3 regions of the Bacillus sp. CGMCC 1.60114 genome follow, and region 3 is predicted to be linked to each of the others. Evidence: riboswitches for the same ligand, from Rfam matches in the RefSeq annotation. Region 3 holds a riboswitch; each other region holds the start of a gene.
What was found. A riboswitch is a leader RNA that binds a small molecule or an ion and turns the genes downstream of it on or off. The one in region 3 is predicted to bind S-adenosylmethionine.
Positions count from the first base shown of each region.

Region 1 (10,151 bases), on a different contig from region 3:
AACAGAATCAAGAGCAAAAACAAAACGCAGAACAATCACAAAATCAAGAGCAAAAAGCACAATCCCAAGAAAAATCCAAAGTTGTAAATGAGCCGAAAGAAACAACGAAGCAGGAAAATGTACAACAACCAGCTGAAAACCAACAGTCTGCACAGGGCCGTTCTGAAGGTACACCTTCATCTGTACAACCTGCTCCAGAGCCAAAACCGGAACCAAAACCGGAACCAAAACCAAAACCAGAGGTAAAGACGGTTACGATATCCGTACGTGATGATCAAAGTACGATCTTAGGGGGAACGGAAGTAGAACTTCAAGAGGGAGATACTGTTTTTAAAGTATTAGCTCGTACAATGAAGCAAAAGGGAATTCAAATGGAATATACTGGTTCAGGGAATGGTGTATATGTTCAAGGGATTAATAATTTATATGAGAAAGATAAAGGTAGCGGAAGTGGTTGGAAATATAGTGTAAATGGTGTTGTTTCTAATATGGGTGCAGGTAGATATGAAGTGAAACAAGGGGACAAAATTGAATGGTTTTATACGTTAGATTATAGGAAAGAAAATCGGTAAAGATCAATGAAACTAGCGTTTTCTTCTATGCATCCACTTGTCAATTTTCTGTATTATGTAGGGGTGATTATACTATGTATGGTATGTCTTCACCCTGTTTTTTTAATTGGTGCAATTTGTATGATCCTTATATTAAATATTATGCAAGGTAATGGAGAAAAATTGAGAAAAATGTTGCCTAGTACACTTTTTTTCGCTTTTATTATTACGATAGCTAATCCGTTATTAACACATCGAGGCAGTACGATTTTATTTTATATTGGTTATAATCCAATTACATTAGAAGCTGTAACATATGGATGCACAATGGCCTTATCGTTGGTTGGTATTATGTTTGCGTTTACTTCTTATAATGGAATGATATCGAGTCATAAGTTTTTATATTTATTTTCCCGTATTTCTCCGAAAGTAGCATTGCTTACAATGATTACAGTTCGTTTCGTACCTTTATTTATGAGACGTCTCACTCATATTACACTTGTGCAAAAGACAAAAGGAGTTCAAGTGGATGCGGGTTCCCTGAAAGAAAGGGCACAGAACGGCATGAAGCTTTTGCAAGTGTTTTTAGTTTGTTCATTGGAAGAGGCCCTGCAAACTGCTGATTCTATGCAAGCACGCGGATTTGGAGTGACAAAACGAAGTACATATATTCGATACCGTATGGAACATAGAGATTGGTTTGTCCTTACTTTGTTAGTGATTTTATTTGTATGTTGCCTTTTCGGAATAAGTATGGGATATGGTGTTTTACTAATTTATCCAAAAGTAGACTCACTCCTTTTGCAACAAAATAATCTAATTTTCTTTATTCTATTTCTTATGTATATTAGTCTACCAATTGTAGTAGAAGGAAGGGAGTGGTTATGGTGGCGCATGCAGAAATAAAAGATTTGTCGTTTACATATATAGACGAGGAGTCTACAGCCCTATGTAATGTGTCTTTATCTGTTTCTCATGGAGAATTTGTCGTGTTAGCAGGACGTTCTGGTTGCGGTAAGACGACGTTATTAAAACACTTAAAAAAAGAACTTCTCCCGATTGGAATAAGGGAAGGCAGTATATATTATAATGGGGAATTTTTACATACTATACCAGATTTATTATCGGCTCAAGAAATCGGTATGGTATTTCAAAACCCAGAGAATCAGCTTGTGATGGATACAGTTATTCAAGAACTTGCATTTTCCCTTGAGAATGTCGGTTATGAAACAACTATCATTCAAAAAAGAATTGCTGAATTAATTAGTTTTTTAGGTTTTCAAGATATGTTGCATCAATCTGTACATACGTTATCTGGAGGGCAAAAGCAGCTTGTTAATTTAGCTGCGGTACTCGTTTTACAACCTAAATTGTTGCTATTAGATGAACCAACAGCACAGCTAGATCCAATTGCAGCAAAAGATTTTTTAGGACTATTGAAACGAATTCATGAAGAATTAGGAATTACAATTATTATGAGTGAACATCGTCTAGATGAAGTGGTTCCTCTGGCTGATCGTATAGTTTTTATGGATGAAGGTACAATTGTTTATGATGGAAATCCAAGTGAAGTAATTCTAGAAATGTGGAAAGTAGAAGAGTTTCGCCCATATATTCCGCAAATTCCACGTTTATTTTTAGAATGGAAGGCTGAACACATTCCATTTACAGTGCGTGATGCACAGAAACAACTACATCCTATTTTAAATGAGTTTTCGTATGACAGACCATCGCAGCATATAGAAAAAAGGGATGTACTACTACAGGCAAAACATGTTTCATTTCAATATGAAAAACATGGAGCGTTCATTTTGCGGGATTTGATGCTGACGGTTAAACAGGGACAATGGACAGCGCTTGTTGGGAAAAATGGTACTGGGAAATCAACGTTATTAACGCTTTTAGCAGGTCTGCAAAAATGTCGCAGAGGAAAAGTAATCTGGGAAGGTAAGTTGATCCATAAAACAGAAGTAAAAGAGCGCTTTAAAAAAATCGGTTATGTATCGCAGCACCCTTACTACCATTTTACACATGATACTGTTTGGGACGAGCTTTTTAGCCGTGCGCAAGAATTATATAAAAGAGAAGCGAATGAAAAAGTAGAAGAAATGCTTCGGAAGTTTTCAATCATGCATATTCGTAATCGCCATCCGCATGATTGTAGCGGCGGAGAACAGCAATTAATTGCTCTTTGTACAGTGCTATTATCAAAGCCGAATCTACTATTATTAGATGAACCGACAAAGGGACTAGATCCAGGAAAGAAAGAAGAGCTTGGAGAGTTGTTTCAGCAATTACAAAGAGAAGGAACAACGATTGTGATGGCAACGCATGATATTGAATTTGCAGCAAAATATGTGGATAACTGTATCATGTTATTTGATGGGAAAATTATTATGGAAGACACACCGGCACACTTTTTTAGTGAGAACTTTTTTTATACAACATCTGTTAATCGTTTTATTCGTAAACAACTGCCGTATGCTTTAACATGGGAGGATGTGTTTGAGGCGTGTCCAAAAGATATGCTGGTATAGTTGTAGTCGTTTTTTTAGTGTTGATTATTACACTTTTATTTACGTCTTTTGTGACGGATCAATATTATATATGGTGCGGTCTCTTCTTTTTAATTGTGATTATGCTGCCGTTTTATATGCGTTTTGAGAAAAAAGCTTTTGTTTCGCGTGAAATTGTACTTGTAGCTGTCCTAGCGGCAATCGCTGCGATTAGTCGCGTTCCATTTTCTATCATTCCAAGTGTACAACCAACTTCGTTTGTTATTATTGTATCAGCAATTGTATTTGGTAGTGAGACGGGTTTTCTTATCGGTGCAACAGCTGCATTAGTTTCCAATATATTCTTGGGACAAGGACCTTGGACCCCGTGGCAAATGTTTTGCTGGGGTATGATGGGTTTTTCAGCAGGACTACTGCGACATACGTGGATGATGAAAACATTATGGGGAAGAGCTCTCTTTGGATTTATAGCAGGATTTGCTTTTAATTGGACTATGAATTTATGGTTTCTTATTGGCTTTTTGAAAGAACTAACATGGGATACTTTTATAAAGGCATATATTACAAGTTTTTATTTTGATCTTGCACATGCACTTTCCAATGTATTTTTTCTTTGGGTGTTTAGCACATCTTGGATTAAAATATTGGCACGCTTTAAGAAGAAGTACGGTATATTGGAATGAGGAAATGTAACCTATTTTTTCTCAAGTAAGTAGGGAATAAGTTCTTCTTCTAAGACATAAATATATACAGTAGGATCGCGACTTACATATTCGTTTGCCTTTTGAGACACTTCTTACATGATGTACGAGGTGTCTTTTTTATTTATAGGCTCTGTTAAATTTTAATGCTGATAATTCAATAAAATTAAAGGAAACTCAATCCTTATGGGTTTCCTCTTCTTGTTAAACATATGTCCACATTTGTTTAACAAGAAAATTGTAAATTTTAAAAAAACAAATGATTATATTTTTAAAGCGTGATAGTATTCGAAATGTAATAAATATTAATAGAGAAAGGAAAAAGAGACTATGAATATTAAAGTCGAAACTCTTCCAAAATATCGCATTGCATATGTGCGACAAGTTGGTCCATATGGCTCTTCCAACATTCAAGCAATGGAAAAGTTAAAAAAATGGGCTAAGGAGAAAAATCTTATTAAATCGGCAATAATACTCGGAATCCCACAAGATAACCCTGAAACAACACTTCCAGAAAACTGTAGATATGATGCTTGTATTGTCATTTCAAAGGATTATCAAATAGATGATTCAATTTGCGAAAGTGAACTTACTGGTGGAAAATATGTTGTTTGTAAAATCAAACATACAGCGGAAGATATTCAAAAAGCATGGATTGAAATTTTTCCAGCTTTACAAAACAGTGGATATCAAATTGACAACAAACCGATTTTAGAAAGATATACTGTTGATATGATTAACAATGATAATTGCGAAATATGTGTACCTGTAAAACCATTATAATTTAATTAGTACATTTTTACTCGTTCGAGCTTATAATGGCTATACCAAGAATTTGGACAGGTATCATATATTAACAATATTCTTTAACAGACTTTATTTGTAAGCAAAATGCATTTCTAATTAACTATTTAGGCATTAGAATTTAATTCATACCATCAGTGGTAGAGGAAGAAAAATCACCACTGATGGAAGTTTTACTTTATGTCATTCCTGAGATAAAATTTCCGCTGTACTATCGCATTGTTGCAGCGCATGTTGAACAGCTTGTAAAGATTGTTCAACACGTTGACGATTATCTGATTTCTCTACTGTTTGCAAGGCGTTTTGTAAACAGTTTTTTGCTTCATGTAAAGCTTGGCAAGAATCTTGAACATGACCGCGTGCATTTTTTTTCATGATTGCACCTCCTTTGGTCTATACATTTGTAGTATGAGCAAGGAGAAGTAAAATATAATAGTTTTCTAAAAAAATAAATCCTTACAATTCTTATGAGAATTGACTTTTTTAGTTATATTGATTATAGTAAGAGATAAAGTGAATATTTTCTTATCCAGAGAGGTGGAGGGACTGGCCCGATGAAACCCAGCAACCGCAATGCAGGTGCTAATTCCAGCAGAACAGTTTTGTTCTGAAAGATAAGAAGGAAGAGATATGTTCCGCTTCTTCTTATCGAAGAGGTTTTTTTATTGCAAAAAAACCGATAATGAAAGATGGACAACGAGAAGAAAGGAGTGGACATAGCTGTGACAATCGAGAAATATATTACATTGCGAAGTGCAATTTACGAATATATGGAAGAACAAGAAGCGCCGATTACGTTATTGGATATTCAAGAGTATATTGCTTCTGAACATAAAGGGAAATTTGCGAAAAAGATGCTTCAGCAATTTTATTTATTACGGTTACTTGATGAGTTAAAACTGGATGGGAAAATTACTTTAGCAGAGCCGCATCAATATATAGATGATAAGGGGATTTACTACATAGTAAAAGAGAAAAGAGGGAGCTGATCTCTCTTTTTTTATGTTATAATTTATTTGAAAATTCTCTTATTTTTGAGGTATGTAGATAAAAAGACTGTACTATGCAGTCTTTTTACAAGGAAATGGTGCTGAGTGTGTAGTGTTCAAAAATTAAATGTGCCCCGAAAGATGGGCGTTCTCGGCTAACAAATAAAAAAGACACCATTGCCGAATAGGTGTCATTGTTTTTGTCAAAGGGGCTTGCCCTCTGACATGTATTAGAATAGCATGTGAATCCATTAAAAGTCAAAAGGAAATTAAAGGAAAGGTGTTGCTTACAATGAACATATTGATTGTATACGCGCATCCAAACCCGTCTAGTTTCAACGCTGCTATTTTGAAATATGTGGAACAAGAATTGCAAAAAACAAATCACTCTGTAACTGTTCTTGATTTGTATAAGGAACAATTTAATCCTGTTCTAACCTTTAATGAGACAAAAAAGAGAAGAGATTTAGTGCATGAGGAAGAAACGGAGAAATATAGGAAACTTGTAACAGAGGCAGATCACTTCATTCTTATTTATCCAGTTTGGTGGTGGAGTATGCCGGCGATATTAAAGGGATTTATTGACCGAGTATTTGTTTCAGGCTTTGCTTACAAATATGAAGGGATAATGCCTAAAGGATTACTTACAGGAAAACAAGCATGGGTAATTTATACGCTAGATTCTCCTTTATGGTACGCTGCTCTTTTATACCGATCAGCGGAATGGATTGTGATGAAGAAAGGAATATTGTACTTTTGTGGGATACGCAATATAAGGCGTTCTGTATTTCAATCTGTAAAAAACAGTAAACAAGAAAAAAGAGAGAAATGGCTGCAAAAGATATATGAGAAGGCAACAAGATTATGAAGAATAGGGAACGAATTTATAAAATTATGAGTATATGTAAAAGAGAAGATGATTTGTTTTATTCTTATCTTTCTTGTTTATTTAGGTTAAAGGAGTATAGCCAACAATTTTCTAAAGTCAAACAAGAAGTGCGGGTAGATTATCTTATAAGGGGCATTTGTGAGAGAGAAGTAGACATTTTAGTAGAACAAAATAAACAGGTTGCAGATTTGTATATACCTAAGATGCTCAGATGGGAATTTTTACGAATAAATGTCCGCTATATAGAAGATGTGTGTTCGATGGTATTTCAGTTAAAACCTTTATGTTTTTCAGAAGAACAATGGAAAAATGTAATTAAGATTATAGAGAAAGAACTGCCATAAGACAGTTCTTTTCGTAATAAAAATAAGCCTAATTCTAAAATTTTTTCTGTAAGTACTTCGCAATTTGTAAATACATATCTCCATATAGGGATTGTATCTCTCGATTATGATTAGCATTTGATGAAAAGTGAACGATAACCATATTTGTAGTTGGATCGATATATAAGCGTTGTCCATAACTGCCAAGTACTTCGAATGCACCATTTACGTTGTGTGGGATCCACCATTGATTATGGTAAGAATATTCTTCACCATCTCGAACTGGAAGTTCATATTTTTTTACATGCTTAATTTCTTCGATGATAGAAGAAGAAATAATTTGTTTTCCATCATATACTCCATTGTCCAAAATCATTTTTCCGAACCTTGCCATGTCTCGAGCGGTCGCATTTAATCCTGCACTGGCTTGTTCCACTTCTGTATCATCAACAACATAATAAGCATTCTCTTCTGCTCCAATTTGTGACCAAAAACGTTCACTTACAAGTTCTGCGAGGGATTTTCCTGTCACTGTACGGATCACCCATCCTAGCGTTTCGGCGGAACCGTTATCATATGAAAATTTCTCTCCCGGAGCAGCGGTTTCTTTTGCTTCTAGTAACATGTCATAAATTTTTAACGGGCCATCATAGTTTTTGCCGCGAGGAAGAAGATTACTCGCTAAATATAATTGTGCATCTTGATTGGCTAAGCCAGCTTGTTTAAAGCCATGAGTTGGGTATTCTACTGAAACTTGCATATCTAGTAGTTGTTGAATTGTTGCTTTTCCAAATGGTGTTCCTTGTAATTCCTTTACGTAAGTTTCTGCAGTTATATTGGGTTGTAGCTTTCCTTCTTCAATAAGTGTGCTAATGAGAAACCCTGTAAATACTTTTGCTAACGAAGCCATACCATGTGGTTCATTTGGTTTATATCCATGAAAATATCGTTCATATACAATTTTATCATCATGCAGGACAATGAAAGCATCTGTTTTGTATTTTTCTAATAATTGAAGAACGGTCGTATTATCATTATTTTCACCTGTGATATGTAAATTATCTAAATTTTCCAGGTTATACGGAAGGGAAGATACATAATTTGGATTTTTAGCGACAACTTTTGTTAAAGCAAATTCTCGCATATGTGAATAAGACCAACGAAGATATGGGTCTTGTAACCAGTTTTTTTTCGTTACGGTTTGTTTTGAGGAAACCCCTTTATTTTGTTTGAATAACGTATAACTCATACCAGTTAATATAAATAAAAATATAAAAACGATTAAAATAAGAGGGTATTTTTTAAATTTCATAACAAGCCTCCTTATGCTTTCATTATAATGTAAAAGTTTCTTGATGAGCAAAAAAAAGAGAGTAAACATAGAAGTTTACTCTCTCTTATATCATTAAGCAGATAATTTTGTTTGTGTTGTTTGCTTTTTGAACTTTTGTTTTCGTCCGTGAAGGAAATAATAAATAAGTAATGTAAATGCAACGATAATAGAAGAAATAAAATACATATTATGATAGCTTGAATGTGCTGCGATAATACCTAGTACGAAAGATCCAATACCTATACCTGTATCAAAAAATGAGAAATAAGTAGCTGTTGCAGATCCGCGTCGATGGTGCGGTGCGACACTAACCGCAATCGTTTGGAAGCTTGGAATCAAGGTTCCGTATCCAAATCCGATAAGTACACCAGCAGCAAGTAACCAAAATGGCGTTTGCGCCTGACTTAAAGTGAACATTCCAATCATGAATATCATAATAGAGGGATAAATGAGAACATTTTCTCCGAATCGATCAAATATTTTACCTGAAAATGGACGAGAAATAACGACTACAATTGCATATACGACAAAGAAATAACTTGCGATATCGGCCATGCCAAGTTCCTTTGCATAAATCGGAATAAATGAAAGGATACCGCTATAGGCAAAGGAAAGTACGCAGCCTGTGACAGCAATTGGAATTGTTGAAGGCTCGATTAAATCTTTCCACTGCATACGTTTCGTTTCTTTTTTCACAGTTGTTTTTTCTTCAGGAATGTTTACTAATAGTCCGCATAGAAAAGCAAGTATAGAAAATATAGAACAAACGATAAATAAAACTGTAAATGAGAATTTAGAAATGATAGTTAATCCTAAAAAAGGACCAATAACCATTGGTAAACTCATAAATACCCCATAATAGCCGAGCGCTTCACCGCGTCGATGGTCTGGTGCTACATCTGTTACAATTGTACCAGTAGTCGTCGTTGCCATTCCAAATCCGATGCCATGGAAGAAGCGAAGAGTAAGCAGTAAAAATAAGCTTTGCGCACCGAAATACATCACCGTTGCAGCTAAAAAGAGTGAGAGAGAGATAAATAAAATTTTCTTTCTTCCTAAATCATCAAGCCATTTACCTGTAAATGGTCGGCAGAGTACAGAAGAAATTAGAAACACTGTTGCAACTAGACCTATTTCTCCAGGTTTTCCTTTTAGTCCGTCGATGACATATATAGGTAAGGTTGTCATGAGCATATAAAATGTTAAAAAGAGAAATAGACTACTCAAACATGTTCCGATGAAGTCTTTCGTCCAAAGTCTTTGACTTTCCATAGTCATCCCTCCAATTTCTAATCAAGATTACGAATTACTTTTTGTAGTACGTCAAAAGCACGAAGAAGTTCTTCATCGTTAATATCTTGCAGTGCTTTTTCCTCAAATGAGTCTACCTCTTCTTGCCACGTTGGAATCATTGCTATTGCTGTTTCTGATAAAGAAATGAGTTTCTCACGTCGATCCGTACCTTCTTTTCTAAGAATCCAACCTATCGATTCCATACGTGTTAAAGTACGAGTCATTGTTGGAGATTCAACGTTTAAATAGTGACACAATTCCGTTTGTGTGCAAGATCCGGTTTGATGTAACTTGAAAATCACTGCCCACTGTGCACTGTATAAACCAGTTGGAGAAACACGTTCATTAAACTTTTTCGAAAATTTCCGAGAAGTTTGACTAACGACGTGAAAAAAATGTTGTTTTTCGTCCATATATTTCTTCCTTCCCAATTAGTTACCTGGCTAACTATATCTTTTTTTTTCTGAATTGTCTAGTAGTCTACGTGTCCTGCGTATATTAAAAGGAAGTTAATTTTAGGTTGAGAACATATATTCTGTATGGTATCATTTAGATAGAATTTTCAGTCTTTTTAAATTGTGTATTATTGACAATTTTGAGGGGGAAAGAGAATGATTAAACCTGCAATTATGAAGTCAGTAGTATTATCAAATGGAGAAACAATTGCCTATCAAGAAGCGGGAAGTGGAACAGAAATATTAGTGCTTATTCACGGGAATATGACGTCTTCGCAGCATTGGGATTTAGTTATA
Region 1 is NZ_JBHTHG010000107.1:45,406-55,556, reverse strand. It holds gene ACFQZ1_RS15350 (DUF4430 domain-containing protein) at 1-572, shown strand, start outside; gene ACFQZ1_RS15345 (energy-coupling factor transporter transmembrane component T) at 579-1,457, shown strand; gene ACFQZ1_RS15340 (ABC transporter ATP-binding protein) at 1,436-3,088, shown strand; gene ACFQZ1_RS15335 (ECF transporter S component) at 3,064-3,750, shown strand; gene ACFQZ1_RS15330 (AraC family transcriptional regulator) at 4,099-4,551, shown strand; gene ACFQZ1_RS15325 (hypothetical protein) at 4,756-4,947, opposite strand; SAM riboswitch class I at 5,095-5,193, shown strand; gene ACFQZ1_RS15320 (hypothetical protein) at 5,262-5,561, shown strand; gene ACFQZ1_RS15315 (NAD(P)H-dependent oxidoreductase) at 5,854-6,429, shown strand; gene ACFQZ1_RS15310 (group-specific protein) at 6,426-6,794, shown strand; gene ACFQZ1_RS15305 (serine hydrolase domain-containing protein) at 6,829-8,085, opposite strand; gene ACFQZ1_RS15300 (MFS transporter) at 8,179-9,378, opposite strand; gene ACFQZ1_RS15295 (MarR family winged helix-turn-helix transcriptional regulator) at 9,396-9,812, opposite strand; gene phaZ (intracellular short-chain-length polyhydroxyalkanoate depolymerase) at 10,011-10,151, shown strand, end outside.
Region 1: linked by a shared signal. The riboswitch ahead of ACFQZ1_RS15320 (hypothetical protein) and the one ahead of ACFQZ1_RS03575 (bifunctional homocysteine S-methyltransferase/methylenetetrahydrofolate reductase) in region 3 are both predicted to bind S-adenosylmethionine.

Region 2 (10,151 bases), on a different contig from region 3:
TTTGAGATATATGATACATATTTTGTTAGCTGATGATGATTTACATATAAGAGAACTTCTCCGTTATCACCTTCAAAAAGAAGGCTATACAGTGTGGGAGGCTGAAGATGGAAAAGTAGCACAGTCTATATTAGAGAAAGAAACAATTCATTTGGCGATTGTTGATATTATGATGCCGCATATGGATGGTTACACACTTTGTGAAGAAATTAGAAAATATTATGATATACCAGTTATTATGTTAACGGCAAAAGATCAGTTAATAGATAAGGAAAAGGGCTTTTCTGTTGGAACGGATGATTATATTGTCAAACCGTTTGAACCTGCGGAAGTATTATTTCGAATGAAAGCATTGTTACGGCGTTATCAAATGTTAAATGCAGATATTATTCAATTACATGGAACGACAATCGATCGGAAAAGCTATGAAGTACGTTGTCAAGAACAAACTATTTTATTACCACTAAAAGAATTTGAATTATTATCGCAGCTTGCCAGTTATCCAGGACGAATTTTTTCTCGAGAAGAATTGATTGAACTTGTATGGGGAGTTGATTTTGCGGGAGATGAACGCACAGTAGATGTACATATTAAGCGCTTGCGGGATCGCTTTTCTAAACGAACAGATGATTTTCAAATTAAGACGGTGCGTGGTCTTGGATATAAATTGGAGTTGAAATAAAATGCGATCATTATATTCACGATTTGTTATGATTTCTATCGTTATTATGTTAGCTAGTAGTATGATTGGTTTTTTATTATCGAATGTGTATTATCATATTTATTTGAAACCATATAACAGTGAAAAGATTTTAAAATATGCTCAAGAAGTTAAACATTTATATGAAAAGTCCGATGAAAAAAGTCGAGAGGAGTATTTACAATCTATTTCTAAGCTTGGTTTTGAAATTTATGTTGTAAATGATCAAAAACAAGGAAAGCGATATGGGAATGCATTTCGAAAAATTAATGTGAGTGAAGAAACAATAGATAATGTATTAAAAGGACACACATACAATGGTATTTCAACATACCCTGCACGGTTATTTATAACAGGTTTTTTTGATAATGAGCTTTTAAATAGTATTGGGATTCCGATTCAACATGATGGGAAAAATTATGCGCTTTTTATTCGTCCTGATATTCAACAGCAATTTGGAGAAATGCGCATTTTCTTTGCTGTATTAATATGCTTAACTGTTGGATTAAGTATTATTTGTATTGCAATTGCAGCTCGGTTTATTGTACGTCCTATTCAACTTTTTACGGGTGCAACGAAGAAAATTGCAAATGGAGAGTATGAAATAGCCCTGCCGGAATATCGAAAAGATGAAATTGGAACACTGGCTGTCAGCTTTCGTAAAATGGCAAAAAGTTTAAAGGATTTAGATCGAATGCGGCAAGAGTTTGTTTCAAACGTTTCGCATGAATTTCAATCACCTCTTGCGTCAATTCAAGGGTTTTCGAAGACGTTACAAACAAATGATATGAGTGAATTAGAACGTAAGCGTTATTTGAAAATTATTGAATCTGAAAGTAGACGTATGTCTAGTTTGTGTAAACAATTATTAACGCTTGCATCCCTAGATAAAGAAGAACAAGTTTTAGATAAGAAAATGTTTGATGCGGGAAAGCAAATAAGAGATGTTATTTTTATGTTAGAGTGGCAATGGCGTGAAAAAGATGTCGCGATTGAATTGGATGTTCCAAGTATACAAGTGTATGGAGATGAAAATTTGCTCCATCAAGTGTGGACAAATTTATTGACGAATAGCATTAAATTCACAGAAAGTGGCGGGACCATTTCGTTTTACGGGGAAGAGAAAGAAACGGAATTGCATTTTACTATCTCTGACACAGGGCTAGGTATGAGTGAAGAGGAGATAGAAAAGATTTTTGAGCGGTTCTACAAAGCTGATGAAGCGCGAAATAGAACAATTGAAGGAAGTGGGTTAGGCCTTTCGATTGTGAAAAAAATTGTTGATCTTCATGAAGGCACTATTACTGTGCATAGTATAAAAGGAGAAGGTACCACGTTTACAATTCAGCTTCCAAAAGCGTAAAAGATTCTGCAAGCTATGTAATGATTTCGATTTGAAGATATAAATAATAACTAGTGTACCAATTAGCATATACACTTAGTTAACAATAAAAAAAGGAGCAAATTGTGCTCCTTTTTTATTTTTGTATATATCCACGTGTAATGAAAATAATGAATTTTGATAAGGGTATTTGGATAAAAATATTATGTATTGTTAGTTCTAGATACAGAGGATATAAGAAATCCTAATATCATATTTTTTTATAAACGAATTCACGATATAATTCAAATCCATTTTTTGCGTAAAATTGTTTAGCAGTAGTATTAGCCAGCCAATAATCAAGTTCTATCATGTTTATGTTTTTGTTTTTTGCAATTTTGTAAATGTAATCTAGTAATTGTGTGCCATAGCCTTTATTTCTATAGGTTTCTAGGACACTAATTTGATGTATGTATATAGATGTATATGTTTTTTTGAAAGCATTGCCTGGATAACTCTTAAGCTCTAACCATGCATATCCAACAGATTGATTAGACTCTTCTAACAGTAAAAAAATAAAACTAGGACTATCAATCATATTTTGAAAAAAGTCTTTTACAGCATCGTAGCGATAAGGGTGAAAATGTTCAGGATATAATGATGCATGTAAGTTTTGTACAGGTTCATTTAGTTTTGCAATTATTTCATAATTATTTGTTTCACTAATTCTCATAATATCACCTTTTTTATTAAGATAGATTTTGAGGATTTCTAGTAGTTCTTTTTATTATATCTTATTTAAAGTTACGAGATAAAGCTGCTAATGAAACAGCAATAGGGATAAGCTATGATTTGTGGTATAGTGAGAAAGTATGTTTTTTAAGGTAGAGGAAGGAGACATAAACATGATTACGATTACATCTACGCAAACTCCTTCATTAACAGAGACGATGAAAGAGTGGCATCAAGCGTTAGCATATGAAATTAAACATTGGAAAACAATTGGTGGAAATAAACTATCAATTATAAATGGACGTTTTTTATATACAGACTATGAAAGTAGTGTATATGTATTCCAGCTTATTTCTGAAGTAAGTTTACCGGATGGAACTCCAATTCGAATTGAATTTGACGGTGAGGAAGCAACTGGAGAAGTATTATCTGTTCAAGGACTAGACATAGAAGTAAAACTCAATTGTTATATGCAGCAACATATACAAGAAGCGGCGTTATATAGTGAACCGTGGCAACTATTAGAACAGTTGCAAGAGCGTTTAAAAGAGGTAAGAAAAGATAAACAAAGACGTCAACGCGTAAAACGGTTACTACAGGGTGATAGTGAGCCAAAGCATATTGTAAAAATGAAAAAAGTGAAAAATGAACTTGCATATCGCGCTTTTTATAATGCAACAACGTACATTTGGGGACCGCCAGGAACAGGAAAATCATACAATTTATCACGAATTATTGCAGCTCATTATCAAAGTGGAAAATCTGTTCTTGTATTAGCTCATAGTAATGCAGCAGTTGATGTATTAATGAGCGAAGTAACAAAGCAAATTGAGAAAAAAGAAAAATGGGTACCAGGAGATGTTATTCGCTATGGTTTTAGTCAAAATGAACAAATTCGCGATCATGAAACGTTACTTACCACGCGATTAGTTGAATCAACAAATACAGAATGGGAAGAAGAACGGCTGTATCTAGAAGAATTAAGACAAGAATTAAGACAAAAAATCCTTTCTTACAAAGCAACTTCTTCTGAAAAGAAAAGAATGCAGGAAATAGAAGGGGAACTTCGAAAGCAAAAAGCAAAAGTGAAAGAAGTTGAAAAAGAGTATATTGAAAATGCAAAAGTCATTGGGGCGACATTATCGAAATGTGCAATCGATTCGCTTGTTTACGAAAGAACGTTTGACCTTGTAGTCGTGGATGAAGTAAGTATGGCGTATGTTCCGCAAATTGCATTAGCAGCTTCTTTAGGAAAACGGATTGTCGTTTGCGGAGACTTTCTACAATTGCCACCAATTGCTTTATCAAATCATGAACTTGTGAATAAATGGTTAAAAGAAGATATGTTTTATCATGCGGGTATAGTAGAAGCGGTAAATGAGCAAAAAAAGCACCCGAATTTATATATGCTACAAGAGCAGCGTCGTATGCATCCGCATATTTCAAGTTTTACAAATGAATTTATTTATAAAAATGAAGTGTTCGACCATTCATCAGTCACATCTCGTAACGATATTGCAAACTTACAGCCTTTCATGAGGGAGGCAGCAGTTTTACTAGATACAAGTAATATCGGAGCTTATTCATTAAAAGATGTTGCCTCTAGCTCACGTTATAATATTTTTTCAGGTCTATTAGCGATGCAACTTATGTTAATTGGTTTGATGGATGGGATACCGTCAATTGGTATCGTTACACCATATCGTGCTCAGGCCCGTTTTTTATCAACATGTATCCGGGAATTTCTTCAAAAAACAAAGTTCAAAAATACACCTGTGCTAGCAGCGACCGTTCATAAATTTCAAGGATCTGAACGTGATATGATTTTATTCGATACAGTTGATAGTTATCCGCAAGAACGCCCAGGTGTGCTGTTTTTTGATCAAAAAAACCATCGACTTGTTAATGTTGCAGTAACAAGAGCAAAAGGGAAGTTTATTCAGTTATCAGATTGTCAATATATGAAGCAAAACCTTTCGCGAAAACAAGCTTTATCTCATTTAACACAGCACATACAAAAGCAAGGAAATGTATATGATCGTACAACATCAAGAACGTTTCTAGAGCGGAAAATCACAAAGAGATTGCGCTGGTTTGTACAAACAAACGCTGAAGAAACGAAAATATTATTAAAAGATATTATTTCAGCAAAAAAGAAAATTATTGTATCAATACCGAATTCAAGCCGTATGGATAAGAGGATTTGGCAAGCGTTAGTACGTGCAGAAGCATCTGTTATCATATATACAGAAGGTGCAATTCCAATAAAAAACGTACAAGCACGTCACCAAAACAAAGTAATGCCATTTGTTATCATTGATGATGAAATAATGTGGGTAGGTGCCCCTTTAACGTCTCATATGATATTTGATGGTAGTCCGGAATTTCCATATATTACAGTGAGACTACAAGCTCCACAAACAATTGGAGTACTAAAAGGGTTTTTAGATATAAAAATATAGAATTTTCTTGACTTTTATATGTAATAAAACATAATGAAGGCTAAAAACTTTGTATTTATAAGGTTTTTTAGCCTTTTTATTTATATTTGCAAACATTTGGCAATCTTGCTTATCCAAATATGCTTTTTGCGAATGTTTTTACTGCATCTTCTTGCATACCAGGCATAACATGAGAATATCCCCTTAATGTCAAGGAAACCCCGCTTATCAACGGGGCTTCTAAAGGTATTTTGTCAAGTAACGATTTACTAGACTAAATTACCATAACATGAATTTTATAGAAATAATATTGGTAAATGCGTCCAATTGGGAAGGGGATGGCTAAATGCTGTGATAGATGCAAAGCACCTATTAATCCTAAAAAAATGTGTAAGGTCACATTTGAAATTAAGTTTAGAGAACGTGTGAAAAGCATCGTGGTAGCAATTCAACGCAGAATGAACGGTATGAATGATTATGATGGCATGATTGCAACTAGCAATGTTGAAATATGAGAAAGTTGTAGAGCATCATTAATAGAATTTTTAAATGGTACGGATGTGGTGAAAACAGAATAAGAGCAGCTAGCAAAAGCTAACTGCTCACCCTTGGAGAGGGAAAGTAGGCCTACAAGATGCAAGTACATAGGGTAGCCTGTTTGTAGTATGTGCAGATGGAGAAATGTTATACAGGAGGAGAAGCATATCGTATGGAACAAATGTCATTCTATCCTACTACTAATTTAAATGTCTGATACATACAAAACAACATAACAATTGCCGCTATTCTACCAGCAATTGCTTCATTTATCACTTTCATAAGGATGATTTTAACAAGTAATCTTATAAATAGTGGGACAAATAATATAATTGCAAGTTTCATAGCCATGTTGTTTATAATTGGATGAAACGGTTCGAAATTTAGTGACATGTTTTGTTACCCTTCTATTAATTATTTTTTTATCTTTATAATACAATGATAATTGGTTTATCTAAATACCTCCACAGAAACAGGGACAAAATGGGGGATATTTTTGGGGACATTTTCGGGGATTTTTCAAAACAGAATCGATATTAAGCTTTTCTTAGGGCAAGCAAGTCCTGGGAGAAGCATCTATCCCTTATCAATGATGTACCCGCGGTTTCCGTACAGAAATAGCTCATCATGCACTTGTTTACGCAGGATGCTGATGAGGGGGAAGGAGTTAAAAGCACTCCAAGCTTATGCTTCTTGTTGAGCTTATACGAGATGTGAGTTCATTGGTGGTGGAATAGGTAGATGCAGCTATCTTTCACATTTCGAAAAGGACAAGCATATACTGCTTGTACCTCTTAACTTTCGTTAAAAGGAATATCGTAATCCAAATCCCAAAGAAGAGTGCTTGCGGAAACTGGCGCTCTTCTTTTTTGTTTTGTAAAAATTATATAGTAAACGTGAATATAGCAAAATGGACATTTGGATATGATTGGGCATTACAACATTGTAAGGCATATGTAAGGAAAATGAATATCTTCATTTAAACATGATAGTTAAACTAATAGTACATATGAATTAACTGAAGAGATAGTAAATGATAAGGAGTGATCGTATGGCATGGCTAACATACTTCACCATATATGGATTGTTATTGCTATATTGTGTACATACAGCTGAGGAAGTTGACGAATCGATGGACTTGCGACTGTGAAACAAACGAAGATAAGAGGACAAAAGATGTGGTGTATCAAATGACAATCTTTAATTATGCTTCCCAGGAAGTGACGAAACTTTATATAGGAATCACACAAGATGAGATTGATGCATAGAGAAAAGGAACCCATAAGGATTCCTTTTGTCATTCTAAATGATGTAACTTAAACCCATATATTTAAGATAGCGTTTAAGTTATATTACTTCATTTAATCTAGTTTCATTTACAGATTCAGATGTATTAGAAGAGTTGATTGTAGCATTATTAGGTTCCTTGTCTTTTTCTAAATGGAATTTTTTTAGAATCTCTAAAATAATCCATGATGGCACACCTTTGTCTTTTAACATCTTCCATAAATCTACTTCAGTAAACTTATGGTTAGGTTTTTTTGTTTCTTTATCAGATAATCGAATATCAAATTTAATAAAATCATCTTGTTTGTTGTCTTTAACTTTATTAGTAGAGAGATTATTTTTATCATTTTCCACAACGGTTGAATGATTTGTTTTTTCAGGTTGATACATTGTATTTATAGTCAGTCCAATTCTCATTTTTACACCTTCCTTTAATAATTATATATAAAAATAAAATAATTTTAATTTTTTTGAATAAAATGTCGCTGATATATATCCTTGATTATTTATCGTATTTCAAAAAAATATCAAGTATTAAAAAATTTCTTGCATTAACTGTTTTATTTGTAATAAAATTAGAATTAAGAAAATTCAATATAATCCAATATGAATACTAATAATTTCTTATCATGAGAGGTGGAGGGACTGGCCCTTTGAAGCCTCGGCAGCGGATTCATTATGAATACTGTGCCAATTCCAGCAAGTGCAAGGCTTGAAAGATAAGAAAGATGGCATAGATTTATTGTGTATACTTTAAGGCCTCTTTCTATCTTTTAGAAAGAGGTTTTTTTATTTAACATATTGAAAGGGGAATGAAAAATGGGAGTTTTACAAATTACTACACATCGGAATAAAATTGTACAAAGTATTGAGGAGAAAAAAGAGATTTATGTGAAAACGAGTCATGCTATTCATGATAATCCAGAGATAGGGAATCAGGAGTTCTTTGCATCAAAAACGCTTAGTTTATTGCTAGGAAGTGCTGGTTTTCAGCTTCAGCATCATATCGCTGGACATGAAACTGGTTTTATTGCAAGAAAAAGTTCTGGAAAAAAAGGACCTTCAATCGCTTTTTTAGCAGAATATGATGCACTTCCAGGCCTAGGTCATGCTTGCGGACATAATTTAATTGGGGTAATTAGTACAGCAGCTGCAATTGCATTGTCAGAAGTTATTGAAGAGATTGGCGGAGAAGTTGTTGTGTTTGGTACACCAGCAGAAGAAGGAGGACCAAATGGAAGTGCAAAAGGAAGCTATGTAAAAGCAGGTTTATTTAAAGAAATTGATGCAGCTCTTATGATTCATCCAAGCGGTAAAACAGCAACAACTAGTCCATCCCTTGCATTGGATCCACTAGATTTTCATTTTTACGGCAAGCCAGCTCATGCTGCTGCATCTCCAGAAGCAGGAATTAATGCATTAGATGCTGTTATTCAATTGTTTAATAGTATTAATGCACTTCGTCAACAATTACCTACAGACGTGCGTATTCATGGGATTATTACAGATGGAGGAAAAGCGCCCAATATTATCCCGGATTATGCATCAGCTCGTTTCTTTATTCGAGCAAAAACGAGAAAACGCTGCACCGAAATTACAGAAAAGATACGTAATATTGCACAGGGGGCAGCTCTTGCCACTGGTACAACAGTAAAGATTGAACAATTTCAAAATGAGATTGATAATTTAGTAATTAATCAATCTTTTAATGCGATAGTTGCCGAAGAACTAGAAAGCTTAGGAGAAGGGGTTCATCGTGATGAACGGGTAGGCATTGGTTCTACCGATGCAGGAAATGTTAGCCAAGTCATTCCGACAATTCATCCTTACATTAAAATTGGACGTGACGATTTAGTTGCACATACAGATGCATTTCGAGAAGCAGCACGCTCTGCAAGAGGAGATGAAGCATTAATCATTGGAGCAAAGGCGTTAGCACTAACTGCTTATCATTTAATTACGGAGGAAACATTGTTAGAAAACATTAAACAAGAGTTTGAGAATGGGAAAAAGCAAGGAGAATAAAGAAAAGGTATCCTCAGACGAAAAATGTCTGAGGATTATTATTTTGAAAATTAACAAAATTAGTATTATTATATAGTTGAGACAGAAAGAAATGAGGAATGTCCTGTGGAGATTGTATATGATCAGGCAAGATTGCAATTATTATCTATAAATGATTCAAGTTCATTGTATTCTATTATTGAAAAACATCCAGACATTTGGACATATTTAATAACAAAAATGGATTGTTTGGAAGATATGGAAAGATTAGTTGAAGAGTCAGTAGAAAAGTATAAAAGGGGAGTTGACCTTCCGTTTATTGTGATTGATCAAACGACTAATGAGATTGTGGGAACGACACGGTTATACAACATATCAAAGAAACACAAAACAACAGAACTCGGACATACTTGGTATAGTCCAAGCGTGCAAAGAACAAGTGTAAACACAGAGTGTAAATATATGATGCTTCGATATGCATTTGAAGAGCTAGGCATGATACGTGTGCAAATTAAAACAGATGCTCGGAATGAAAAGGCACAGCGCGCTATTGAAAGATTAGGTGCAGTAAAAGAAGGGATACTTCGAAATGAACGACTACTTCCAAATGGATATGTGAGAGATGCTATTGTGTATAGTATTATTTCAGAAGATTGGCCAAGTGTAAAAGAACAATTAGAAAATAAATTAATGAGTGCAAAATGTAAGTAGGAGGAAAAAGATGCCGTACATAGAAACAGAACGTTTAAAAATGATTTCTTTCACACTAGAACTAGTAGAAGCTACAATAAAAGGAACTGAGGAACTTTCGAAAATAATACCTTACCAAGTTGCTAATCAATGGCCAATGCCTGATTATGCAGAAATCTTACCGTGGCAAGCAGAGCGATTACGTGAAAAACCAGATAATAGTCAATGGAGTGGTCTTATTATACATAAAGAAGATCAGACAATTATTGGTGATATGGGCTGTAAAGGTGGCCCAGATGTAAATGGGATCGTTGAAATTGGATATAGTATTGTCACAGATTACCAAGGAAAAGGCTATGCTACAGAAATGACAAAAGGCCTTGTACAATGGTTATTAAACCAGCAAAATGTAACGACGATTAAAGCGGAATGTTTAACA
Region 2 is NZ_JBHTHG010000107.1:28,171-38,321, reverse strand. It holds gene ACFQZ1_RS15250 (response regulator transcription factor) at 11-682, shown strand; gene ACFQZ1_RS15245 (sensor histidine kinase) at 684-2,063, shown strand; gene ACFQZ1_RS15240 (GNAT family N-acetyltransferase) at 2,293-2,754, opposite strand; gene ACFQZ1_RS15235 (AAA domain-containing protein) at 2,894-5,215, shown strand; gene ACFQZ1_RS15230 (hypothetical protein) at 5,533-5,709, shown strand; gene ACFQZ1_RS15225 (hypothetical protein) at 5,921-6,124, opposite strand; gene ACFQZ1_RS15220 (DUF3914 domain-containing protein) at 7,079-7,435, opposite strand; SAM riboswitch class I at 7,640-7,744, shown strand; gene ACFQZ1_RS15215 (M20 family metallopeptidase) at 7,838-9,043, shown strand; gene ACFQZ1_RS15210 (GNAT family N-acetyltransferase) at 9,149-9,733, shown strand; gene ACFQZ1_RS15205 (GNAT family N-acetyltransferase) at 9,744-10,151, shown strand, end outside.
Region 2: linked by a shared signal. The riboswitch ahead of ACFQZ1_RS15215 (M20 family metallopeptidase) and the one ahead of ACFQZ1_RS03575 (bifunctional homocysteine S-methyltransferase/methylenetetrahydrofolate reductase) in region 3 are both predicted to bind S-adenosylmethionine.

Region 3 (10,151 bases):
ATTGGGGCATGTTTAAACCTGTATACATTGTAGAAACGTTACTTGGTCCTCGTTCAATCAATCCTTTTACAATACATAAACGAACTGGATGAGCAAGTACCTTCAATAATTCTGCATTGTTTTCATACAATTCTAATTCCTTTTGAAAGGTTTCTAACATATTCTTTTCCACCTCCATGCGTGCTGTTATACCATAATATACATTACAAAATTTTAAAGCAAAGAAAACAGTTGTTGCAAAAAAAATGCTCTAAAGTAAAGAAATTGTAAGAAAAGAGAACATGGTGTAAATAAATTAGATAATTTTGGACGTTTTTCCAACGAGATAAATCAAAGTTTGTAAATTGAAATAAGAGATATTTTCGTTCTTAAATAAAAAAAATTCCATTTATATCATAATTTTACCATATTTTATTTTTCTTTCAACAATATAAAATAAAATTTTTAGAATAATTAGAAAAGGAATCGTATATATCAATCTAGAAATTAGTACGGATGAAAGAGGGGATAGTCATGAGAATGGAATTTTTAGGAACTGGTGGTGCTACGCCAACTCCAAGACCAGGTAGCTGTAGAAAAGTAAGTAAAGAGGCTAGAGAAAAGGGTTTACCATATAGCAGAATGGGTCCAAGTGTTTTTATTCACGATCTTCATTTATTAATTGATACACCAGAGGAAATACGATTGCAATTAGAGCGATCTAACATTTCAAAAGTAGAGGCTGGGATTTACTCACATTGGCATCCTGATCATACGATGGGCAGGAGAATTTGGGAAACGATGGCGTTTGAAACGAATAAATCTTGCGCTACTACTGTGTATGTACCAGAGCAAGTAGCAGAAGATATGAAACAATTTTTAGGATCATGGGATCATCTGCAATTTATGCAGCAGCAAGGATGGATTGATTTAATTGTGTTACGTGATGGACAATCTTTCATAAAAAATAATGTGAAAGTTACTCCGTTTCGTTTACATGAACAATACGTGTATGCATTTTTATTAGAAGAAAAAGAAAAGCGAGTATTGATTGCAATGGATGAATTATATAGATGGGAACCACCTGCTCATCTAATTGGTAATTTAGATGTAGCTATTTTGCCGATGGGAATCGTCGAGTTTGATTGGAGGACGAAAGAGCAAATAAGAGATCGCACTTTTATTGAACGCATACGCGAGGCGACGCTTGAAGATACACTAGAAGTAGCGAAGCAATTACAAGCAAAACATACAATTATTACGCACATTGAAGAAGTAGATAACCTTGGATATGATGAACTGAAAGAAATCGAAGCTGAATTGCGAACAGAAGGTATGAATATAACATTTGCTTACGATACGATGAAAATCGATGTGTAGAGGTGCAAAATACATGGGTACATCAAAAGGAAATCTCTATGGAAACTTATTTTACTGGTGATGGGAGAGAAAATATGATGTCACTTCCAATTCTAAAAGCTAATAATCAAGATGTGAGCGTTATTTTAAAGCATTCTGCAGCTGGGGTATATGAAAGTACTGGTAATACAGTTAACCCTCCGGAAGAAAAGGTATATGCAATGTTTACCGCTATACTGGAAAAAGGGGGATATTATCTAGTAGCCAAAGAAGAGGATCAAATACAAGGATGGATTCTTCTTGGTCAAAATAGAGATTACTCTACAGATGCAATCCATGGATTTATTTATGATATATTTGTCTTACCTGAATATCGTGGAAAAGGACTATCTAAGATGCTTATCCAGCACGGAATTGAGGAATTAAAATTAAAGGGTTATGAAGAAATAGGTTTAAATGTATTTGCATCGAATACGGCGAAAGAATTATATAAAAGATTAGGGTTTAAAGAAACTCAAATTTTAATGAAATTATCCGTTTAATAGATTTAAAGCTAGATGAATTTTCTTCATCTAGCTCTCTTATTTCTCCTAACGGAAAGTGTTTGTTTTGAGTCTATAATTATTTTCTACCTATAAATCGCTTCTATGCATGACCAGATTTAACCTTTTTTAAGAGATAACGACCTCTTCTACATACGTAAGTGCATGCTCAAAGTCCGCAATTAAATCGTCTACGTTTTCTAATCCAACCGATAAACGCAGTAGTGCATTTGAAATCCCTCGTTTTTCACGTTCTTCTTGTGGCATGGCAGCGTGTGACATTTTGGCTGGATACGAAAGAATCGATTCAACTGCTCCTAAACTAACTGCAAATACAGGAAGCTGAATATGTGCTAGAAATTGTCGTAATGCATGTTCAGATTCTAATGTAAAGGAAAGGACAGCTCCTGCTGACTTTGCCTGAGTGTTCTGCGTTTCATATCCGGCGTGAGACGGTAATCCAGGATAATAGATATCTTTAATTTTTGGATGTCTTTGTAAATAAAAGGCGATTTTTTCAGTGCTTCGTGAAGAGTGCTCTAAGCGAACGCTTAATGTTTTTAAGCCGCGAAGGACGAGGGAACAATCTTGCGGTCCTAATATGGCACCAAAAGAATTTTGTAAAAAACCAATTTTTTTTGCAAGTTCTTCATCTTTTGCTACTGCCAACCCTGCGGTAACATCGCTATGACCGGCAATAAATTTTGTTGCACTATGGAGAACGATATCAGCCCCAAGAGCTAATGGTTTTTGAAATAACGGTGTTAAAAATGTATTATCAACAAAAGTGAGCGCTCCAACAGATTTTGCAAGCTCACAAACGGCTCTAATATCTGTAACTTTTAATAATGGATTTGATGGTGTCTCAACATAAAAAACTTTTGTATTCGGCTGAATATTTCGTTCTACTTCTTCTAAATTTGTCATGTCAACGAATGTGTAGGAAACGCCGTAACGAGAGAGAACTTCAGTTACAATTCGATACGTACCTCCATATACGTCTTCAGAAATAAGGACATGATCTCCTTGTGATAAAAGAAGAAAAGTTGTTGAAATAGCAGCCATGCCAGATGAGAAGGCAAACCCTTTGCTCCCACCTTCTAGTAAAGCAATCATTTCCTCAAGAGCTTCGCGCGTTGGATTTCCCGAACGACTATAATCATATTTTCCAAATGCATCTACATCAAACTGATGAAATGTAGATGTATTATAAACAGGAACATTTACAGCACCTGTTTGTTTGTCATGTTTAAAACGATTATGAAGTAAAAGCGTATCTAGGGAATAACTCATATTCTCACTCCTTCTTTTACTTGTTTGAGTGCTTGCTGTAAGTCTTGAATTAAATCATCTTGATTCTCAATTCCTACAGAGAAGCGGAGCAGACGATTACAAACACCGCGGGCAGTGCGAATCTTTTCTGGTATATCGGCATGCGTTTGTGTTGCTGGGTATGTAATGAAGCTTTCTACGCCGCCCAAACTTTCTGCGAACGTAATAAGAGAAAGAGATTGTAAGAATGGATCAATCCACGTTTCCTCTCGCAGTTTAAAAGAGATCATCCCACCTTTTCCTGGATAAAAAACATCGGTTATTGTTTCTTCTCCCTGTAAGTAAGCAACAATTGCTTTTGCGTTTTCTTCATGCTGCTTCATACGCAGTGCTAATGTTTTCATACCGCGTATTAAAAGCCAAGAATCAAATGGGCTTAACACAGCTCCAGATGCATTATGATAGTGAGCGAGTTCCTCGCATAACTTTGCCCCTTTAGCAACGACAAGTCCGCTTAATACATCGTTATGACCACCTAAATATTTTGTAGCACTATGCAGGACAATATCAGCACCTTTTGTTAATGGCTGTTGTAAATATGGTGTGTAGAATGTGTTATCAACAATAAGAAGTAAATTGTGACGTTTTGCAATGGTAGCAACTGCTGCGATGTCCGTTACTTGCATAAGTGGATTTGTTGGTGTTTCTATGAAAATTGCTTTTGTCCTTGGTGAAATTGCTTTTTCAATTTCTTGTATATGCTGTGTATCTACGTATCTACATCGAACATCCCATTTTTGTTCGTGCTCTGTAAATAAACGATATGTTCCGCCATATAAATCTTCAGATACAATAAGTTCGTCACCAGACCGGAATAGTGAAAGGACAAGAAGAACAGCCGCCATTCCTGAGCTACAGGCATAGCCTTGTTCGCCTTGTTCTAAGTCAGCGATTGCACGCTCTAATAGAAGACGTGTTGGGTTTCCAGTTCGGGAATAATCAAACCCTGTTGACTTTCCAATTCCTTCGTGACGATACGCAGTGGAGAAGTAAACGGGGGGATTTACTGTTCCTGTTGTTGTTTCACTGCGATTTCCAATTTGGGCAAGCTTCGTTTCAATTGTAGACATAATAGAATTCCTCCCTAATACAAAATAAAAAAGCCTTCTAAGAAGAAGGCTCATATGTGACGAATATAGTCTTCTTCTTATCTGTCAAATCAGTTCTGAATTTGCTGGAATTAGCACCTTATTAACAAATAAAAAATTTGTTAATGGTTGCTGAGGCGTCAATGGGCCAGTCCCTCGACCTCTCTCGATAAGAAAGTAAAATATAAAGTTTTTTATTATGTTTTTTACTTTACAACAAATTCAGAAAGAAACGCAACTATATTTTGAATAATTTTATTTTTCTTTATTTTCGTTGACTTTATTATTTCAACATGCTAAATTAATGAAAAAATTAACAAAGATTGTTAATGAGTGAACGGATGATGTTTACTTTGGCATTCACAATAGAATGAAACTCTTATCAAGAGTGGTGGAGGGAAAGGCCCTGTGAAACCCGGCAACCTTCAAACAACATGTTTGAGACGGTGCTAAGACCTGCAGAACAAATTGTTCTGAATGATAAGAGGAGGATGAAATGCTGTCCCCCTCTTCATTGAGAAGAGGGGGTTTTTATATTGAAAGGAAGAGAGGGAGATATGTGAAATTACTAGATTTATTGCAAAGAGGAATTGTCATTGGAGACGGGGCAATGGGAACATTGTTGCACTCTCATGGTTTACAAAGCTGCTTTGAAGAATTGAATTTATCTGAGCCGGAGCGGATTATTTCAATTCATAAACAATATGTTGCAGCTGGGGCAGATGTCATTCAAACAAATACATACGGAGCAAATGAAGGAAAACTTCGCATGTATGGATTAGAGGATCGCGTAAGGAAAATTAATCGTGCCGCTGTAAGGCATGCAAAAGCAGCAGCGACAGAAAAGAATGCAATTGTTGGAACAATTGGTGGGATGAAACACATTGGAGCAGTTACAACGAATGATATGGAACGAGAATTTATGCTTTTAGAGCAAGCAAATGCCCTGCTAGAAGAAAATGTTGATGGGCTATTATTAGAAACCTTTTATGATGAATTTGAATTGCTTCATGCAGTGAAAGTATTACGAAAGCAAACAAATATTCCTCTTATTGCACAGCTTGCTCTTCACTCAGCTGGTACAACTCAAAATGGAAATAACGTAGATGATGTATTGAAGCGTCTTATAGAGTACGGTGCAAATGTGGTTGGATTAAATTGTCAGTTAGGACCGCTTCATATGATTGAATCTTTTAAAACGATTGCAATTCCTGAATATGGCTATTTATCTGCGTATCCAAATGCCGGTCTTCCAAAATATGTAGAAGGTCGTTATGTATATGAAGGAAGCCCTGCTTATTTTGAAGAGATGGCGCCGGAATTTATTAAGCAAGGAGTTAGGTTACTTGGTGGTTGCTGCGGTACAACCCCTGCCCATATCGAAGCGATGAAGCGAGCACTTGAAAATAAGAGTCCTGTAACAGTTAAAGAAGTTGTAAAGTGTGCAGAAGTAATAGAAACGAAGCGTGTAAATACAGTGGATCGAATTACATTAGCAGAAAAAGCGAGGAAAAAAACAACAGTGATTGTTGAACTTGATCCGCCAAAAACATTGGATACACAAAGGTTTTTTGAAGGAGCAAAAGCGTTGAAGCGTGCGGGAGCAGATGCGATTACGTTAGCAGATAACTCCTTAGCATCACCTCGTGTATCAAATATGGCAATGGGTGCGTTATTAACAAAACATGATATTCCTGTATTGACTCATTTAACGTGCCGTGATCATAATGTGATCGGGCTGCAGTCCCATTTACTTGGATTAGCAGCGCTCGGTATGGAGGAAGTATTGGCATTAACAGGAGATCCAGCCCGCGTTGGTGATTTTCCGGGTGCAACATCTGTATATGATCTTTCCTCTGTAGAGCTCATTAAAATGATTAAAGAAATGAACAATGGGCGCTCTATTTTAGGGAAAACAATTGGAGTAGCTACCCATTTTTCAGTCGGCGGAGCTTTTAATCCGAATGTAAGACATATAGAAGCAGCTGTAAAACGAATGGAGAAAAAAATTACAGCTGGTGCTGAGTATTTTTTAACGCAGCCTATTTATGATGCGGCAGTCATTCGAAAAGTATATGAAGCAACGAAGCATATCGAACAGCCAATTTTTATTGGTATTATGCCACTTGTAAGTAAACGAAATGCAGATTTTCTACATTTTGAAGTGCCGGGTATAATTCTTCCAGAAGAAGTGAGAAGGCGTATGGACGGGCATAGAACATCAGAAGAAGCAGTGGCAGAAGGAATTCGTATATCTCAAGAGTTAATTGATGTTGCGATGGAATTATTTAATGGTATTTATTTAATTACACCATTTTTAAAGTACGAAGTGACAGAAGCACTTGTTAAGTATATTCAAGCGAAGAAAGAGCAGAAAGAAGGAATGAATGTATGAGACCAATCGAGGAAAGATTGCAGCAAGAAATTTTAATTTTAGATGGTGCGATGGGGACGATGATTCAACAAGAAGACCTTTCGGCTGCAGATTTTGGCGGAGAAGAATATGAAGGCTGTAATGAATATTTAGTAAAAACACGCCCAGATGTTATTTTACATATTCATAAAGAGTATATCGAAGCAGGAGCAGATATTATTGAAACAAATACATTTGGTGCAACGAACATTGTACTAAGTGATTATACTCTCTCTCACTTAGATGAGGAGTTAAATGAAAAGGCAGCTCAATTAGCGAAACAAGCTGTAATAGAGAGCGGCAAAGAAGTATATGTGGCAGGCGCAATGGGCCCAACGACAAAAGCGATTAGTGTTACGGGTGGGGTGACGTTTGAAGAGCTTATTGAGGCATATACAAGACAGGCGCGCGGGTTACTGCGTGGTGATGTAGATTTGTTACTTGTGGAAACAAGTCAGGACATGCGTAATGTAAAAGCAGCCTGTTTAGGAATCGAAAAGGCATTTGTTGAAGTAAATAAAAGAGTTCCTCTTATGATTTCTGGAACAATTGAACCGATGGGAACGACGTTAGCTGGACAAACAATTGAGGCATTTTACTTATCGGTAGAGCATATGAATCCATTATCAGTAGGGCTAAACTGCGCAACAGGACCAGAATTTATGAGAGAACATATTCGTTCACTCGCAGAGTTATCGGAGTGTTATATTTCTTGTTATCCAAATGCTGGGCTCCCAGATGAAGATGGTCATTATCATGAATCGCCGCATTCTCTTGCATATAAAGTGAAGCAGTTTGCAGAAGAAGGTTGGGTCAACATTGTTGGTGGTTGTTGCGGAACGACGCCAGCACATATTCGTGCGATGAAAGAGGCATTGTTATCATTTCAGCCGCGTGTGAAGCAAGAAAGAAAAGGACATGGAATTAGTGGGCTCGAAGCGTTGCAATATGAAGATGCAATGCGTCCACTATTCGTTGGGGAGCGGACGAATGTAATTGGTTCACGGAAATTTAAACGTCTTGTTGCAGAAGGGAATTTTGAAGAAGCAGCAGAAGTAGCAAGGGCGCAAGTAAAGAAAAATGCCCATATTATCGATATTTGCATGGCAGATCCAGACCGTGATGAAATAGAAGATATGGAGAATTTCCTGCAATCTGTGACGAAAGTATTAAAGGTGCCAATTATGATCGATTCGACAGATGAGCAAGTGATGGCGAGAGCTCTTACTTATTTGCAAGGAAAAGGAGTGATTAACTCCATTAACTTAGAAAATGGAGAAGAACGGTTTGAAAAGGTGATTCCACTTATTAACCAATACGGAGCTGCTATTGTTGTTGGAACAATTGATGAAGTTGGTATGGCGGTAACGGCCAAGCGGAAGCTAGAAATTGCCAAAAGAAGTTATGAGCTATTAACAACGAAATACGGGGTACGTCCATCTGATATTATTTTTGATGCCCTTGTATTCCCTGTTGGAACAGGTGATGAAGAATATATCGGTTCAGCTGCGGCAACAATTGAAGGCATTCGGCTTATAAAAGAAGCAATGCCGGAGTGCTTAACGATATTAGGTGTAAGTAATATTTCGTTTGGTTTACCACCGGCAGGACGCGAAGTATTAAATTCAGTCTTTTTATATCATGCCACAAAGGCAGGTTTAGATTATGCAATTGTTAATACCGAAAAACTAGAGCGTTATGCCTCTATTTCTGAGGAAGAAAAAGCGTTAGCAAACGCTCTCTTGTTTGAAACAACGAAAGAAACATTAGAGAAGTTTACAAACTTTTATCGAAATGTGAAGCAAAAAGAAGTCGTAGCAGCTGAAACGTTAACGCTTGATGAGCGTTTATCTCATTATATAGTTGAAGGGACGAAGCAAGGATTACACGATGACTTGCAAGCTGCGCTTGCTGAAGGAAGAAAGCCGCTTGACATTATTAATGGGCCGCTTATGGCAGGAATGGATGAAGTAGGACGTTTATTTAATAACAATGAGCTGATTGTTGCAGAAGTGTTGCAAAGTGCGGAAAGCATGAAAGCAGCGGTTGCTTATTTAGAGCCGTATATGGAGACAAATGATAGTGCCAAAAAAGGGAAAGTATTGCTTGCTACAGTAAAAGGGGATGTACATGATATCGGTAAAAATTTAGTGGAAATTATTTTATCGAATAATGGATATGATATTGTGAACCTCGGTATTAATGTGCGATCTGACCGCATTATTCAAGAGGTAAAAGAACAAAAACCTGATATTATTGGATTATCAGGATTACTTGTTAAATCTGCACAGCAGATGGTGACAACAGCAGAAGATTTAAAAGCAGCAAATATTGATCTTCCCATCGTTGTAGGCGGAGCTGCGCTGACACGGAAATTTACAGAAACGCGCATTTCCCCTTCTTATCAAGGGCTTGTCTTATACGCAAGCGATGCGATGACGGGCTTAGATCTTATCAATCGCCTGCAACATGAAGAGGAACGAGAAAAGATGCGTGAGGAAAAAGCAAAGCGTCACTTACATGTTGTTGCAAAAGAAGAGAAAAAAGTAGTAGAGGTACCAGTACAGATTGAAAGATTACCTGCAGTGCCAGTGATCATACCAGATTCTACAAAACGTGTCGTTCTCCGGGATTTTCCAGTAGCACATCTTGCTCCTTTTTTAAATCGACAAATGTTACTTGGGCATCACTTAGGTTTAAAAGGGAATGTAAAAAAATTGCTGCAAGAAGGAGACAGAAGGGCACATGAACTGAATGACTTAATCGATGAATTGCTTCGTGAAGGAGAATCGTGGCTGCGTCCGAGCGCTGTATATCAATTCTTTCCTGCACAAAGTGAAAACCAAGATATCTTAATTTATGACCCGGAAGATCGGACTCGTGTATTAGAACGTTTTACATTCCCAAGACAAGGAAAAGCACCACACCGCACATTAGGCGATTATTTACGCCCGGTTGGAGATGAAATGGATTATGTTGCTTTTCTAGCTGTAACAGTTGGTAAAGGCGTGCGCGCTGTAGCAGAAAAGTGGAAAGAGCAAGGCGATTATTTGCGCAGCCATGCAATTCAGTCGCTTGCGCTTGAACTTGCAGAAGGCTTAGCGGAAAAAACGCATATGCTCATACGTGATCGCTGGGGGTTTCCAGATTCACCAAACATAACGATGGAAGAGCGGTTCCGCACAAAATATCAAGGAATTCGCGTTTCTTTTGGTTACCCTGCATGTCCGGAACTTGCTGATCAAGAAAAGTTATTCCGCCTCATTCACCCAGAAGAAATTGAAATTTCCTTAACGGAAGGGTTTATGATGGAACCAGAGGCTTCCGTTACAGCGATGGTGTTTGCTCATCCAGAAGCGCGTTATTTCAGTGTGTTATAATCTAAAGTAAAACTTCTATAAAAGGAGACTTACTGTGAAGACGATTATATTTACAGGC
Region 3 is NZ_JBHTHG010000007.1:79,174-89,324, reverse strand. It holds gene ACFQZ1_RS03600 (ArsR/SmtB family transcription factor) at 1-160, opposite strand, end outside; gene ACFQZ1_RS03595 (MBL fold metallo-hydrolase) at 514-1,359, shown strand; gene ACFQZ1_RS03590 (GNAT family N-acetyltransferase) at 1,398-1,880, shown strand; gene metC (cystathionine beta-lyase) at 2,010-3,173, opposite strand; gene ACFQZ1_RS03580 (methionine biosynthesis PLP-dependent protein) at 3,170-4,282, opposite strand; SAM riboswitch class I at 4,357-4,476, opposite strand; SAM riboswitch class I at 4,677-4,787, shown strand; gene ACFQZ1_RS03575 (bifunctional homocysteine S-methyltransferase/methylenetetrahydrofolate reductase) at 4,860-6,695, shown strand; gene metH (methionine synthase) at 6,692-10,093, shown strand; gene ACFQZ1_RS03565 (undecaprenyldiphospho-muramoylpentapeptide beta-N-acetylglucosaminyltransferase) at 10,128-10,151, shown strand, end outside.